DNA from 4 places in the Pseudoduganella aquatica genome. Region 1 is predicted to be linked to each of the others. Evidence: riboswitches for the same ligand, from Rfam matches in the RefSeq annotation. Region 1 holds a riboswitch; each other region holds the start of a gene.

Evidence for each region. Region 1 has a riboswitch for cobalamin ahead of KT882_RS21130 (CoA-acylating methylmalonate-semialdehyde dehydrogenase). Riboswitches for the same ligand answer to the same signal wherever they lie in the genome.
Region 2: linked by a shared signal. The riboswitch ahead of KT882_RS30440 (TonB-dependent receptor plug domain-containing protein) and the one ahead of KT882_RS21130 (CoA-acylating methylmalonate-semialdehyde dehydrogenase) in region 1 are both predicted to bind cobalamin.
Region 3: linked by a shared signal. The riboswitch ahead of KT882_RS02295 (cobaltochelatase subunit CobN) and the one ahead of KT882_RS21130 (CoA-acylating methylmalonate-semialdehyde dehydrogenase) in region 1 are both predicted to bind cobalamin.
Region 4: linked by a shared signal. The riboswitch ahead of KT882_RS09375 (TonB-dependent receptor) and the one ahead of KT882_RS21130 (CoA-acylating methylmalonate-semialdehyde dehydrogenase) in region 1 are both predicted to bind cobalamin.

What each region holds. Positions count from the first base shown of each region.
Region 1 covers NZ_CP086370.1:4,735,666-4,739,438, forward strand. Annotated here, with positions in the region: gene KT882_RS21125 (serine hydrolase domain-containing protein) at 1-1,030, shown strand, start outside; cobalamin riboswitch at 1,061-1,277, shown strand; gene KT882_RS21130 (CoA-acylating methylmalonate-semialdehyde dehydrogenase) at 1,427-2,932, shown strand; gene KT882_RS21135 (acyl-CoA dehydrogenase family protein) at 2,943-3,773, shown strand, end outside.
Region 2 covers NZ_CP086370.1:6,812,950-6,816,722, reverse strand. Annotated here, with positions in the region: gene KT882_RS30440 (TonB-dependent receptor plug domain-containing protein) at 1-1,831, opposite strand, end outside; cobalamin riboswitch at 1,898-2,126, opposite strand; gene KT882_RS30435 (histidine phosphatase family protein) at 2,132-2,707, opposite strand; gene KT882_RS30430 (adenosylcobinamide-GDP ribazoletransferase) at 2,707-3,489, opposite strand; gene cobT (nicotinate-nucleotide--dimethylbenzimidazole phosphoribosyltransferase) at 3,502-3,773, opposite strand, start outside.
Region 3 covers NZ_CP086370.1:509,179-512,951, forward strand. Annotated here, with positions in the region: gene KT882_RS02290 (hypothetical protein) at 1-1,442, opposite strand, end outside; cobalamin riboswitch at 1,656-1,873, shown strand; gene KT882_RS02295 (cobaltochelatase subunit CobN) at 1,941-3,773, shown strand, end outside.
Region 4 covers NZ_CP086370.1:2,128,403-2,132,175, reverse strand. Annotated here, with positions in the region: gene KT882_RS09375 (TonB-dependent receptor) at 1-1,478, opposite strand, end outside; cobalamin riboswitch at 1,546-1,799, opposite strand; gene KT882_RS09370 (M1 family metallopeptidase) at 1,861-3,773, shown strand, end outside.

The DNA of each region.
Region 1 (3,773 bases):
AAGCGCGTCGCCCGCGCCGTTGGCGCTGAGGCTGGGCGCACCGTTGAAAAGCGTCAGCTACAAGCTGCCCGGAGAAAGCGCCGCTGCGACGCTGGACGACTATCTCGGCAAATTCTGCACCACCGGCTTGCTGATACTGAAGGACCGCGACATCGTCTTTGAACGCTACCTGCAAGGCGGCGGCGCCGCCGACAAACTGCTGTCCGCATCCATGTCCAAAACGGTGCTGGCCCTGCTGGTCGGCATCGCGGTCTCGGAAGGCAAGCTCTCGCTCAGCGAACGCGTGGACGCGGTACTGCCCGACTTCAAGGACAGCGCCTTCGCCCCGGCCACCGTGGAAGACCTGCTGCGGATGACCTCGGGCGCCGCCCTGGTCAATTCATTCGAACCCGGCGCCGAAGCGGATAACCGCGCCACCAATCCCATGGTGTCGCCACGGCAGAACGTGCGCGACTACCTGCGTGGCAAGCGCGAACGCTCGTCGGCGCCCGGCACGCAGTTCCAGTACAACGGCGCGCAGACGGCCATGCTGGGAGCCATGCTGCGCCAGCGCGTCGGCATGGATCTCACCAGCTACCTGGAGCAGAAGCTCTGGATCCCCATGGGCGCGGAAAGCAGCGCGCACTGGATCAAGAACCAGAACGGCGAAGAAGGCGTGCAAGGCCAGTTCGCCGCCACCTTGCGCGACTACGCCCGGCTGGGCTACCTGGTGATGAATCAGGGCAGGATCGGCGATAAGCAGGTGGTGCCTGCGGACTGGATCGCAGCCATGACCGCGCTCCGCCCGGACAAGCCGCAGCCGCCCAGGCCGCCCTACTACGGCCTGCATACCTGGATTCCGCAGGCGGCCGGGGGCAGATCGTTTTTCTGGGGGACGAACGGGCAAAACATCTTCATCGATCCGCTGGCCAGGGTGATCATCGTCCATACCGGCAATTCACCCAAAGCGGAGTTTGACGGCAACCGCCATCTGTTCACCCTGCGCGACGCCATCGTGCGCAGCTTGAAGTCCCCGGCAAGCGATAAATGAAATTACGTTAACGTAAACGTCAATTGTTATGCTAATCTTTATTTAACAGGTGCGCCGGGCAAATTCTTGTCCGGCGTTAAACGGGAAAGTGGTCGGCGCGCTCGATGCGGTGCGCCCCCAAGCCCCTGCTGCCTCCGCAACGGTAGGCAAGTGCGGCTGCTTCATCCATGCCACTGGTCCACGAGACTGGGAAGGCGAAGCAGCAAGACTTGCAAGCCCGGATACCGGCCTGTTGATCTTCAGCGCCGCCCGCTCCATGGCGGCGCCGGGTCTGGCCACGTGCGGAAGGCGCGTGGCGGGTGCCGCGCGGCGCAAGACGCCGTCCGGCTTACTTTTGCAGACTGGCGGCGCAACACGCGCAATGACGCACGCGCCGCCCATCAAGGAAGACACACCATGGCTACTGCTATCCCTACCGTCAAACTCCTCATCAACGGCGCCCTCGTCGAGTCGCGCACCGAGCACTGGAGCGACGTCGTCAACCCCGCCACCCAGGAAGTGATCGCGCGCGTGCCGCACGCCACGCCGGACGAAATGGCGCAAGCCGCCGCCGCCGCGAAAGCCGCTTTCCAGACCTGGCGCAAAACGCCCATCGGCGCGCGCGCCCGCATCTTCCTCAAATACCAGGCGCTGATACGCGAACACATGGCGGAACTGGCCGCCCTGCTCACCGCCGAGCAAGGCAAGACCCTGGCCGACGCCGAGGGCGACATCTTCCGCGGCCTGGAAGTGGTGGAGCATGCGGCCAATATCGGCCAGCTGCAGATGGGCGAACTGGCCAGCAACGTGGCCGGCGGCGTGGACACCTACACCGTGCACCAGCCGCTGGGCGTGTGCGCCGGCATCACGCCGTTCAACTTCCCCGCCATGATCCCGCTGTGGATGTTCCCGATGGCTATCGCCTGCGGCAACACCTTCATCCTCAAGCCGTCCGAGCAGGACCCGATGGTGACCATGCGCTTGGCCGAACTGGCGCTGCAAGCCGGCATTCCGCCTGGCGTGCTCAACGTGGTGCACGGCGGCGCGGACGTGGTCAACGCCATTTGCGACCATCCGGACATCAAGGCCGTCTCCTTCGTCGGCTCCACCACGGTGGGCACGCACGTGTACCAGCGCGCCTCGCTGGCGGGCAAGCGTGCGCAGTGCATGATGGGCGCGAAGAACCACGCCATCGTGCTGCCGGACGCGCACCGCGAGCAGACCCTGAACAACCTGGCCGGCGCCGCCTTCGGCGCGGCGGGCCAGCGCTGCATGGCGCTGTCGGTGGTGATCCTGGTCGGGGAGGCGCAGCAATGGCTGCCGGAGCTGGTGAAGAAAGCGCAGACGCTCAAGATCAGCGCCGGCGCGGAACCGGGCGCCGACATCGGCCCGCTGATCTCGCGCAAGGCCAAGGCCCGCGTGCAGCAGCTCATAGGCCAGGGCATAGAGGAAGGCGCCAAGCTGGAGCTGGACGGGCGCGGCCCCGTGGTGCCCGGCTACGAGAACGGCAACTTCGTCGGCCCCACCGTGTTCTCCGGCGTCACGCGCGAGATGGCAGTCTACAAGGAGGAAATCTTCGGCCCCGTGCTGTGCGTGATGCACGCCGCCAGCCTGAAGGAAGCCATCGCCATCATCAACGCCAACCCGAACGGCAACGGCACGGCGCTGTTCACGCAGTCCGGCGCGGCGGCCCGCACTTTCGAGGAGGACGTGGACGCCGGCCAGGTCGGCATCAACGTGCCCATCCCGGTACCGGTGCCGCTGTTCTCCTTCACCGGCTCGCGCGGCTCCAAGCTGGGCGACCTTGGTCCCTACGGCAAGCAGGTGGTGGCCTTCTACACCCAGACCAAGACCATCACCGCGCGCTGGTTCGACGACGCGGCCGTGACAGCGGGCGTCAACACGACCATCTCGCTCAAGTAAGGAGGCCGTCATGGACTTCGAACTGAACGAGGACCAGCGTGCCTACCAGGACGCCGCGCGCCAGTTCGCCGCGCGCGAAATGGCCGGGCAGGCGGCGCGCTGGGACGCCGAGGGCATCTTCCCGCGCCAGACCATTGCGCATGCGGGCGAGCTGGGTTTCTGCGGCCTGTACGTGCCGCAGGCCATGGGCGGCCTGGGCCTGTCGCGCCTGGACGCCACCGTGGTGTTCGAGGAGCTGGCGCGCGCCTGCCCTTCCACCACGGCCTATCTCACAATCCACAACATGGCCAGCGCCATGATCGCGCAGTGGGCGCAGCCCGAAGTGCGGGAGGAATGGATAGGGGACCTGGCCTCCGGCCGCAAGCTGGCCTCCTACTGCCTGACGGAACCCGGCGCCGGCTCGGACGCGGCCTCGCTGACCACGTCCGCCGTGCTGGAGGACGGCGACTACGTCATCACCGGCGGCAAGGCCTTCATCTCCGGCGCGGGCGCGACGGACGCGCTGGTGGTGATGGCGCGCACCGGCAGTGCGGGCGCGGGCGGCATTTCGGCCTTCCTGGTGCCTGCCGGCAGCGCGGGCGTCGGCTATGGCCGCGCTGAGGACAAGATGGGCTGGAACAGCCAGCCCACGCGCGCCATCAGCTTCGACGGCGTGCGCGTGCCCGCCTCGCATTTGCTGGGCCGGGAGGGTGACGGCTTCAAGCTCGCCATGCGCGGGCTGGACGGAGGCCGCATCAACATCGCCACCTGCTCCATCGGCGCGGCGCAGGCTGCGCTAAACAGCGCGCAGCGCCACATGGGCGAACGGGTGCAGTTCAAGCGCGTGCTGGGCGACTTCCAG
Region 2 (3,773 bases), 2.1 Mb from region 1:
GCGTGGCGTAGTTGCGCGCCACTTCGTAGTTTTTGTCGGTGACGTTGTTCCAGCGCGCCAGCACGGACCAGTCGCGCGTGAACTGCCAGGTGGCGTACAGGTTCAGCAGGCTGTAGCCGCCCAGGCGGCGGGCGTTGGCCGCGTCGTCGAAGCGGTTGCCGGACACTTGCAGCTCGGCGCCGGCGGCCACTGCACCGCTGGCGTATTCTACGCTGGCGTTGCCGTGTTTTTTCGCGCGGCGCGCCAGCGATTTGCCGGTGGTCTCGTCTTTCGGGTCCTGCCAGTCGGCGTTGCCTGCCACGGTGAACGCGCCCAGGCGGCGGCTTGCGCTCAGCGACACGCCTTCCAGCATGGCGTGGTTGACGTTGTAGGCGCAGCTGCCCTTGCGTGCCGGGTCCGGGCATGGCGTGGTGGTCACCAGCATGTCGGTCAGCTTGTTGCGGTAGATGCTGGCGCCGAACTCGGTCACGCCGTCGTCGTAATGCAGGCCCGCTTCGGCGTTGCGGCCTTGTTCCGGCTTGTTGTTCTCGTAGCCGAAGCCCGGGTAGTAAAGCTCATTGAAGGTCGGCGCGCGGAAGCTGGTGGCGTAGCTGGCGCTGGCGCGCAGCGCGTTGCTGAAGCGATAGCCGTAGCCGGCCGAGCCGGTGGTCTTGGTGCCGTACTGCGAGCTGTCGTCCGCGCGCAGGCCGAACGTGGCCAGGTGCGCGCCGCGCTTCAGGCTGTAGGCGCCGGCGTAGGAATCGGTCTTGCGGACCTTGCCCAGCGCAGGCGTGGTACCGGACACCACCTCTTCTTCGCGGTGGCCGAACAGCACTTGCAGGGTGTCTTCGCCGATGCGGATGTCATTCTGCCAGGTGGCGTCGGTCTGCTTGCTTTCGATGCGGCTGTAGGCGCTGGCCACGCCGGTGTCGGAGACCGAGGTGTCTTCTGCCTTGGCCACTTGCACGGTGCTGTGCCAGTTGGCTGCCAGCTGGTTCTTGCTGAACACGCCGATGTTGGACAGCTTGGTCTGGCTGCGCGTGTCGTAGCGGCTGGCGCCGCTGTCGAACTGGCCGTCGGTGCGGCTGTTCAGGAAAACCAGGCCCAGGTCATGGCCCTTGGCGACCTGGAAGCCGAACTGGCCGGAGGTGCTTACGCGGTCGTAGCCATCGTCGTCGGCGTTGTAGCTGGTGCTGCCAGGCTTGGTGGCGGAGAAGCCGTCCGATTTTTCCTTGCCGGCGCTGAGCGCGTAGCTGAAGCTGTTGTCGCCTGCGGTGGCGCCGAAGATGCTGGCGTCAAATTTGCGCGTCTTGTCGCTGCCGGCGCCGAGCGAGGCCGACACGGTCTGCGGGCCTGCGCCCTTTTTCGTGAAGATCTGTATGACGCCGCCTATGGCGTCGGCGCCATACAGGGAGCTCATGGGGCCGTAGACGATTTCAACGCGGTCGATCGCCTGCAGCGGAATGCCGGACCAGCTGGCCGTGCCGGACGACAGGGAGCCGATGCGCACGCCGTCCACCAGCACCACGGTCTGGTTGGCGTTGGCGCCGCGCAGGAACACGCTGGAATTGGTGCCGGGGCCGCCGTTGCGGGAGATCTCGATGCCGCGCTGGCGCTGCAGCAGGTCGGTGATGGAGCCGGCGCCGGAGCGCGCGATTTCTTCCGCGCCCAGGGTGACGATGTCGCTCAGCACGTCGCGCTGCAGCTGCGGCGAGCGGGTGGCGGTGACGATCACGCTGTCTGGGGTGATGGTCTGGGCGTGGGCAGGCGCGGCAACAGTCATCGAGGCGGCCATAGGAATAGCCAGCGCAAGCGACGTGGCGGCCGCATGCCGGATTACAGGAGAGCTCATATTATTTCTTTGTATAGTATGCAACCAGCCTACTTCCCCGTGGGCTGGATTGAACAGATGCGCGCAGCGCATCCACCTGCTTTGGCCGGTATCCGGGCTCGCAAGTTGAACTGTCTCACCTTCCCATGCAAAGCACAGTGGTCTTAAGGAGGCAGCTTGTCGCTGTGGGCGACACTTGTTTACCGTTGCGGGGGCAGCACACGTTGGCCGTTTTCCTTGTGGGGAGCGGCGTCGTGTTTCCCGTTTAACTGCGCGCATGGACATGCGCGCGGGCACCAAAACGCCGCCATTATATCGGCTTCAGGCGACAGCTTCCAAAATGACAGTTTCGCCGTAAGCGATTTTGTGCGGCGCGGCGGCGGCCCGCAGCGCGATTTCGTCGAGAGGGAGGCCGGCTTTCAGGCCCGCTTCAAGCGCCATCAGCACGCGGATGGTGCCGGCATGGCAGATGATGGCGGATTGCGGATGCTGGTCCTCGTGCTGGCGCTGGTCCAGCAGCTCCGCCCTGAACGCCGCCACGCGCGCCGCCACTTGCAGCACGTTTTCCCCGCCACCGGGACGGTAGTTCGCGAGGTCCGCCGCCCAGGCATCCACCTCGGCGCGCGGAATATCGTCCCAGCTGCGCAGCTCCCAGGCGCCGAAATCCATTTCGGCCAGGCGCGCGTCCAGCGTATGGGCGCCAAGGCGGCCTGCCAGCACAGCGCAGCGCTGCAAAGGACTGGCGTAGACAGGCGTCCCGGGAGGAATGCTGGCGCTGGCCAGCAGCGCGGTGTGCACGCGCACGATATCGTCCGGCGCTGCTGGCAGGTCGCTGCTGCCGTAGCAAACGCCCGGCGCCACCAGCGGTTGCGGATGGCGTACCAGGATCAGGCGCATCAAGCTTGCCATCCGCCGTGGCCCAGCCCGGCCAGCACGCAGAGATAGATCAGCACTTCGGCAAGTTGCTGCACCGCGCCCAGGCAGTCGCCCGTATAGCCGCCGATGCGGCGCTTGAATTTGCGGCCCAGCCAGACGGCGGCGGCCAGCGCCGCCAGCGTTGCCGCGCCTATGGAAAGCCAGGGCAGCCATCCCATCCAGCCGATGAGCGCCGCAGGCAGCGCGGCGCAGGCGCACGCAATGCTGAATTCCGCACCGCTCATTTCCTGCGCCATGGGCTTGGCCTTGCCCTCGGCGCGCGCGTATTCCATGCGCCAGATCAGCGAGGTGGCGGCTAGCCGGGAAAGCGGATGCGCAAGGAACAGCGCGGCCACCGCCACGGCGGGCGGCAGCATGGCCAGCGCCGTGCACTTCACCGCCAGCAGGCAGATGGTGCCGATGGCGCCATAAGCGCCTATGCGCGAGTCCTTCATGATCTCAAGCACGCGCTCGGGCGTCATGCCGCCGCCAAAGCCGTCGCACATATCGGCAAAGCCGTCTTCATGGAAGGCGCCGGTGGCGTAGATGCCGGCCGCCGTCGCCAGCAGCACCGCCACCGGAGCGGGAAAGACCCAAGCCGCCGCCGCATACACCGCCGCAGCGATGGCCGCCACCACCAGCCCCACGAGCGGGAAGTAGCGCGACGCATGGTGCAGCCAGGATGGCTCAAAGCCCACCCAGCGCGGAATGGGCAGGCGCGTGAAGAACTGCAGCGCGATAAAGAACAGGCGGAGCTGATGCATGGCGGCGCGGATTTACTCTGACTTCTCGCTGACCTGAGCCGACTCAAAGGTCGCCATCTGGTTCACGAAATTCACCGCCGCATGCAGCAGCGGCAGGGCCAGCGCGCTGCCGGTGCCTTCGCCCAGGCGCAGGCCCAGGTTCAGCAGCGGACGCGCGCCCAGGTTCTCCAGCATCAGCTTATGGCCGCTTTCGTCGGAGCAGTGCGCGAACACGCAGTAGTCGAGAATCGCAGGCTGCAGGCGCGCCGCAACCAGCAGCGCGCTGGTGACGATAAAGCCGTCGA
Region 3 (3,773 bases), 2.6 Mb from region 1:
CATACCGACTCTACCACCAGCCGATACGCGTCCACGCTGCGCATGTCGACGCCCGCAAATGCATGCTCCACCGACGGCGCGCTCCAGAAATGATGGGGGTAGAGCTGGTTCGACCAGCGCCCGTCCGGCCCCGTCTTGCCGAGCACCTGGCGGTGAAAGCCCCGGATAAAGGCCGACAGCGCCGCGCCGTTCCAGGCCGCGCCTGCAGCGGGCGCCGAACTGCTGAAATCGCAGCGGTAGGACTGGCGCAACACGGCGGAGGACAAGGTGCCGCCGTTGGTGGCCGTGGGCAGGTAGTTCCCCGGCGGCAGGCCAAAGCTCATGTGCGCTATCGGATAGGAATAAAAGCCGAACGCGGTCGACGGCACCCGCGCTGTGCCGCCGTCCTTCTGCATCACTTCAAAATACACTTCGTTGACGGCCAGGCTGTCATACCAGCCCAGCCTGGCGACATGCGCGAACAGCGGCGACAGCGCAATGGCGAGCGCGCCCGCGGCGCCCGTGCGCCAGTTGAACGCGCTGCGCGGCAGCTGCGACGCCGCAGCGATGATGGACAGGTTCACCATGAACCAGGTCCAGAAATTCGCGCCGACCAGGACAAAAATCCCGAGATGCATCAGGTCGAACAAGGCGAACTGCAGCAGCAGCAGGCGCCGGTTGGAGAACACCAGTATGGCCGACAGCTGGATCAGGAAAACGCCCACCGCGAACGGCCGCCCCACCAGCTGCAGCAGGCTGGACACCGCACCGGTAAGCGCCGTCCAGTCGCCCCATAGCAGCTGCTTGTTATGCAGCGCGATGTGATAGATGTTGCGGTTTTCGTTGTTCAGCACCCAGTCCAGCACACCGCCATCCAGGTTGCCCTTGGCCAGCGAGGAATAGAAATAGTTCGCGGCCTGCATGGCGATGGCGATGAACAGCACGGTCCAGTAGGGCGCCGCGCCAGCCAGGTGCTTGCGGCACGCAGGCCATGCGCGCTTGACCAGCTCCAGCGCAAGCAGCGATACGGCCAGGTAGGCCGGCAGCTGTATCAGCGGATAGACGTCGAGCAGCGTCTCGTAGGGAAAGCCGGTGATATAGCCCGCCGCATGCTTGATCCAGTAGACGTAGAAGCCGCAGTACAGCAGCCAGGCCGGGCGTTGCATGGCCAGCAGCGCCGCCAGTCCCGCGCTTAGCCATGCGGCGGACAGCATGAACTGGCTCCAGCCATTGAAGTCATGCGCAATCGCCGGGACCGAAGGGTAGAGCAGGATGCTGTAAAGGCCGCAGGCAATGCCCAGGCCGCGCATGAGCGTGCGCAGCGGCCGGGGCGCCGCTTCGTAGGTCATGCCGGACGCCGCAATGCAGAAGGCCAGCACGGCCAAGAGCGCCAGCAGCGTGGCGGAAGGATAGCTGCGCAGCAGGCCCAGGGCCAGCCAGTGGCCCTGTAGCAGGACGGCCAAAACACGGCCACCGCCAGCAGGGTGGGCCAGTTTGCGGCCGGTTCAATCTCCGCCCCGGGCGGGGCGATGGCGCTGCAAGTGGACGGTTTCATGGCCTACCTTTTCCATGCGGTGCAAAAACCATAATGCGCATGGTCGCGCGCGTCCAGCGCGACGAAGGGGTTTCATGACCTTGCTCAAATTTGTTCAATGTAGACGCCGGGTACGGTAGAATCGCGGCATTACGTGAATGGTGCCCTCCCGCTTGTCGGCTGGAGGGTGAAACGGGAAGCCGGTGACGCGCGCGATTTTCATTGCGGGCCAGTCCGGCGCAGCCCCCGCTGCTGTAAGCCTGACGACTTTGACCGAACGCCACTGTGCATTGCACGGGAAGGCAGGGTCAGGGAAGGATGAAGGCCAGCCAGAAGACCGGCCAGTCACGAAGATTGTGCAAAACCCGGGGTGTGGTTTTTCCTGTTTTCCTGCGCGCCTGGCGCGCAGTCACTGCTAAAGTTCAAATTGGGCACTTCCATACTCCTGCGGCTAGCCGCAGCGCTGCTGTGCGCCTGCGCTTGTGCGCACGCGCCTGCGGCCAATCTGTTCGCCATCGTCACCGAGCGCGCCGCGCCGGCCGCCATCGAGGCCGCGCACCGCCATCTGGCCAGCCATCCCGGCGACCGCATCGTGCTGCGCACGCCGGCCCAGTGGATGGCCGCCAGCGAACGAGACGCCGGCCTCTGGATCAAGCAGGCCGACAGCGTGCTGGCCGTGTCCTTGTTCGGCGACCCCGCGCGCCGCCTGAAGGACGCCTTGCCGCGCAACCTCCGCGCGCAGACCGCCGTGCTGGCCTTCAATGGCGAAGCGAGCCTGAGCCTGATGAGCCGCGACGGGCGTGCCAGCCTGCAGGCCTTTTCGCCGGACACGCTGCGCGAACTGTCCTCCGAAGCGCCGCCGCCCGCCGCCCTGAAAGCCGCGCAGGCCGACCCCGCCGCGAGCCGCTGGCTGGCGGCGCGCCAGGTTTGGCAGGCGGGCGGCGTGGACAACACGGCGGCGCTGTTCGCGCATCTTCTCAATCCGGCCATGAAGCTTGCGGACCCGCAGCCTGAACCAACGCTGCGCGTGCGCGTGGGCCAGCGCGAGCTGACCGATGCGCAGGCCTGGGGCAAGGCTGCGCAGCTCGGCCTGAAGGCGCAGCCCACCGTGGTGGTGCTGGACCTGTCCAATATGGATAGCGTGGTTCCCGCCGCCGTGTGCCGGCAGATTGAACAGCGCGGCCAGCCCTGCGTGCAGGTGCTCACGCGCTGGGGCGGCGCCTCGCGCGAGGCGCTGGAGCGCCTGCCCGAGCTGGTCGCACCGGCCCAGCCGGCGGCGCTGGTGGTGTTGCAGGACTTTGTGGTGGGCGCGGCCGAAGGGCGAGAAGCGGTCACCGAAGCGTTCAAGCGGCTCAATGTGCCGGTCTTCAAGGCCATCCGCCTGTCCGACCGTAGCGCCGTGCAATGGCGCTTGTCGCCGGACGGCCTGCCGCCGGACTCGGTGCAGTACCGCGTGGCGCTGCCGGAGCTGCAGGGCATAGGCCAGCCCATCGTGGTGGCGGCCCTGGGCCAGCCGCAGCGCGACAAGCAGACCGGCATAGAAAACCGTCCGCCGGTGGTGCTGGCCGACGAAGCCGGGCGCCTGGGCGCGCGCGTGAGCCGCTGGCTGGCGCTGCGCGTGAAGGCCAACCGCGACAAGCGCGTGGCGCTGATCTATTACAACCACCCGCCGGGCCGCCAGAACATCGGCGCGGATAATCTGGACGTGCCGGCCTCGCTGTTCGACATGCTCAATGCGATGAAGGCGGCGGGCTACAGCACCGGCCCGCTGCCGGAATCGCCGCAGGCGCTGCTGGACATGATCATGGCGCACGGCGTGAACCTGCCGGAGGATCGCGCCGCCCTGCGTGAACTGAGCGGCACCGTGAACAGCGTGAGCGCGGCCGATTATGGCCGCTGGTTCGCCACGCTGCCGCCGCGCGTGCAGGGCGAAATGACCGGCGGCCTGCTGGGCCGCCTGCATGCCGACGTGCTGGAGGCCGAAGCGAACGGCGAACGCGCGCTGGGCCGCAAGCAGGCCGAGGTCATTATCAAGGAACTGCAGCATTTGGTGGAAGGCGCGGACCATCCGCAGCGCGAAGCGGCTATTGCAGGCCTGGCCGAACTGCTGGAGGGCTACCACGCCTGCCTGGAGCTGGCTGGCGCCAAGGATGGCAAGGCAGCCAAGGCAGCCAAGGCCGGCAATGCAGGCAAGAGCGGCTGCGGCGCACTGGCGCCGCTCAGCAAGCGCCTGTCCGGCTACGGCATCGAAGGCCTGAAA
Region 4 (3,773 bases), 2.6 Mb from region 1:
CGGAACACGCGCGCCGACAGCTTGGCGCCGCCGTCGGTGTAGCTGGTGCCCAGTTCCAGGTCATGCGAGGTCTGCGGCTGCAGCACGGTGTTGGGCACCAGGGTGTAGCCGTTTTCATCGGCATTGGCCACGCGGTAGCTGTGGCCGGCCTTCGCGTGCAGCGTGGCTTTCGACGACAGCGCGTAGCTGCCCTGCACGTCCCAGGCGTTCACGCCCTGGGTCACGTCGTAGTTGGCAACCGACCAAGGCGACGGATCGGCGTTGGTCTTCTCGAACAGCTCGCGGCGCACGCCTGCGGCCAGGCGGAAAGCGTCCCACTTGACTTCGTCGCGCAGGTACAGCGCCTTGGATTTCTGCGTGGCCTTGCTCGGGCTGGAGCCCTTCTGCTCGCGGGTCCAGTCGATGAAGTCCACGCCCGCCACCGCTTCGTTCAGCACGCCGCCGAACTGGCCCAGCTTGCGCACGCGCGGCGAGAACTGGGTCTGCTTGCTTTCGTAGTCCAGCACGGAGGACGTGGTGCCGTGGAAGTAGGTCGCTTCCAGCTCCTTGCGGCGGTGCGACAGCTCGGCGGCCAGGTCGTAGCCCGCGCGCTTGGCTTCGACGAAGGCGGTGAAGCGGTCGCTATCGAGGGCGCCGAAGTCCTTCGGCGTGGCGGCCTGGCGCGGGTTGGCGTCGAACTGGGCCTGGCTCAGCGATCCGGCGAAGCGCGAGTCCTGGCGGGTGCTCGACAGGCGCACGCCGGCGCGGCCGTCGGTAAAGCCCACTTGCGAGCCGGCGTTCACGCTGCGCGATTTGAAGGCGTTGTTGTCGCGGTAGTTGTCGGTGTCCAGCGCGCCGCCGGACAGGTCGAAGGCCCAGTCGCCGGTGCTGTGGGTCAGCGCCGCGCGGCCTTCGCGCAGGCCGAACTGGCCCACTTCGGCGTACACGCTGCCGTGCGTGCCGGCATTGCGCGCACCGGGGCGCTTGGTGATGATCTGGATCACGCCGCCGGTGGCGCCGTCGCCGAACAGCACGCTGCTGCCGCCGCGCGTGATCTCGATGCGTTCAACCGAATCAACCGGGATGGTCGACAGGATGGCCGAGCTCAGTTCGTTCTCGGACAGCCGCACGCCGTCCAGCAGCACCACCATGTTCTGGCTGCTGTTGGTGCCGAAGCCGCGCAGGTCCAGCGCGAAGTCCGGGCTGCCGTCCAGGCTCTGGTGGCCCAGCACGCCGCCGATCTTGCGGATGGCCTGGTTCACGTCGCTCACGCCGGCGCGGCGGATCTCGGCCGCGCTGATGACGGTGGCGCCGATGGGCAGCAGCGACGGATCGCTGTCGAAGCGCGCGCCGGTCACCACAACGGCGGCCAGGGCATCGCCCGCGATCTGGGTTTGCGCCATGGCGGAGGAAGAAACGATAGCGGCGGAGAAGCACAGCGCCACGGCAAGCGCCAGCGGCGACGAAGCCGGCGCGCGGCTAGAATTCGAGAAGGTCATGTTGTACTTTTATGCGTAGTGAGCATCCGCCTGCGTCCCCGCAGGCCGGATTCAACGAAAGGCTTTCGGCGCTTTCACCTGTTTGGCCGGTATCCGGGCTGGCAAGACGGGACGGGATCACCTTCCGGCGCGGGACTGGCCTGCGCAGTGGTTGTCGATCCAGCCTGCCGCGCATGCATTGCAGAAGCGCGGCGCTTGCGTACCGTTGCGGGGGCAGCACACCTTGGCCGCCGCGCTGCCAAAAAGCGCCGGCTGCCTTGTGTTTCCCGTTTAACTGCGTCCAAGGGCATGGACGCGGGCACCAAAACGCCGCCATTATACTCCCGGCCCCGTATGGATGATTTTGTTGGCAAATAATTACGTGCTTCGTTATAGTGGCGCCATGAACGCACACTCCTACCGCAAGCCAGCCATCGTCCTTGCCGCCCTCGCCGCCGCCACGCTGGCCGTGCTGGCGCTGGCGCAAGTCCAGGTCATCGCCATCCCCGAGCCGTACACGGACACCGGCATCCCCTTCGCCCCCGCGCAGGCAGGCGCCGTGGCCGCGCCCAGCGCGCCGGACGCCTGGGGCGGCCCGCGCACCGGCAGCGAACCCACCCTGTCCGACCGCGTGGTGGACTACAAGATAGCCGCCACGCTGGACCCGGACAAGCACACCGTGGACGGCAAGCAGCAGCTCACCTGGCGCAACCGCAGCGCGCATCCGGTGCGTACGGTCTACCTGCACCTCTACCTGAACGCCTTCGAGCATGCGGGCACCACCTTCTTCACCGAGCACCGCGCCAGCGGCGGCGGCATGTTCAGCCGCGATCCCAGAGAAGGCGAATGGGGCCACATCAACCTGCGCAGCGTGACGCAAGGCGGCGCCAAGGTGGAACAGTCCTTCGTGCAGCCGGACGGCGGCCCGGCCAGCGACCGCACCGTGGTGCGGCTGGACCTGCCGCAGCCGGTGCAGGCCGGCGCCTCCACCACGCTCGATATCGACTTCCACAGCCAGCTGCCACGGCTGCTCGCGCGCAGCGGGTACTTCGGCAGCTTCCACCTGGTGGCGCAATGGTTCCCCAAGATAGGCGTGCTGGAACTGGCGGGAGAACGCGGCGCCACCAGGCCGCGCTGGAATGTGCACGAATACCACGCCGAGTCAGAGTTCTACGCGGACTTCGGCAGCTACGACGTCAAACTCACCGTGCCCAAGGACTACACGGTGGGCGCCACCGGCGAGCTGCAAGGCGCGCCGGTGGAAAAGAACGGCATGCTCACGCACCACTACGTCCAGGGCGACGTGCACGATTTCGCCTGGACAGCGGACAAGCGCTACGCAGCGCCGCTGATGGGCAGCTGGAGCGGCGCGGGCAGTCCGCCGGTCAGCATCAAGGTGCTCTACATGCCGGAGTTCGCGGCCAGCGCCGCGCCATCGCTGAAAGCCGCGCAGGACGCGCTCACCTACTACTCCAAAACGCTGGGCCCCTATCCCTACAAGACGCTGACCGTGGTGCTGCCTCCGCATAACGCAAGCGAGGCGGCGGGCATGGAGTATCCGACCTTCTACACCGCCGACAGCTACGCCACGGTGGATCCGAAATCGCGCCAGGAATTCGAGCTGGACCTGGTCAACATCCACGAATTCGGACACGGCTACTTCTACGGCATCCTCGCCTCCAATGAATTCGAGGAACCGATGCTGGACGAAGGCCTGAACGAATACTGGAATATGCGCATGGCGCGCGAACGCGGGCAGCTGCTGCATCCGGCGCCGCGCTGGCTGCGCGCCATCGGCGTGTCGCCCGGCTTTGACGGCTTCCACTTTGAACTGGGCGGCGCGGTGCGCGAGAACCCGGCCGACCCCGCCGGCCAGAACGCGTACACGCGCCTGCAAGGCATAGGCCCGGCCTACAACCGCAGCGCCACCATCTTCCACGACCTGGAAGCGCAGCTGGGCAAGCAGGCCACCGAGCAGGCCTTCAAGGAATACTACCAGCGCTGGCGCTTCCGCCACCCCAGCACCGCCGACCTGCGCGAAACGCTGGCCCAGGCCAGCGGCCAGCGCGCGCTGGTGGAGCGCGTGTTCGCGCAGCAGGTCTACCGCACCGGCAAGGTGGACGACCGCGTGCAGTCCATCAGCAGCGAAGAAGTGCTGCCGCAGCCGGGCAGCGGCATCGTCAACGGCAAGCGCGTGGAGCTGACGCAGGACCAGGTGGACAAGCAGATCGACGATGCGCGCGAAAAATGGGAGAAAGCCCATCCCGACGCCAAGCACGGCGCAGGCCCCTACCCCTACCGCACCGAAGTGGTGGT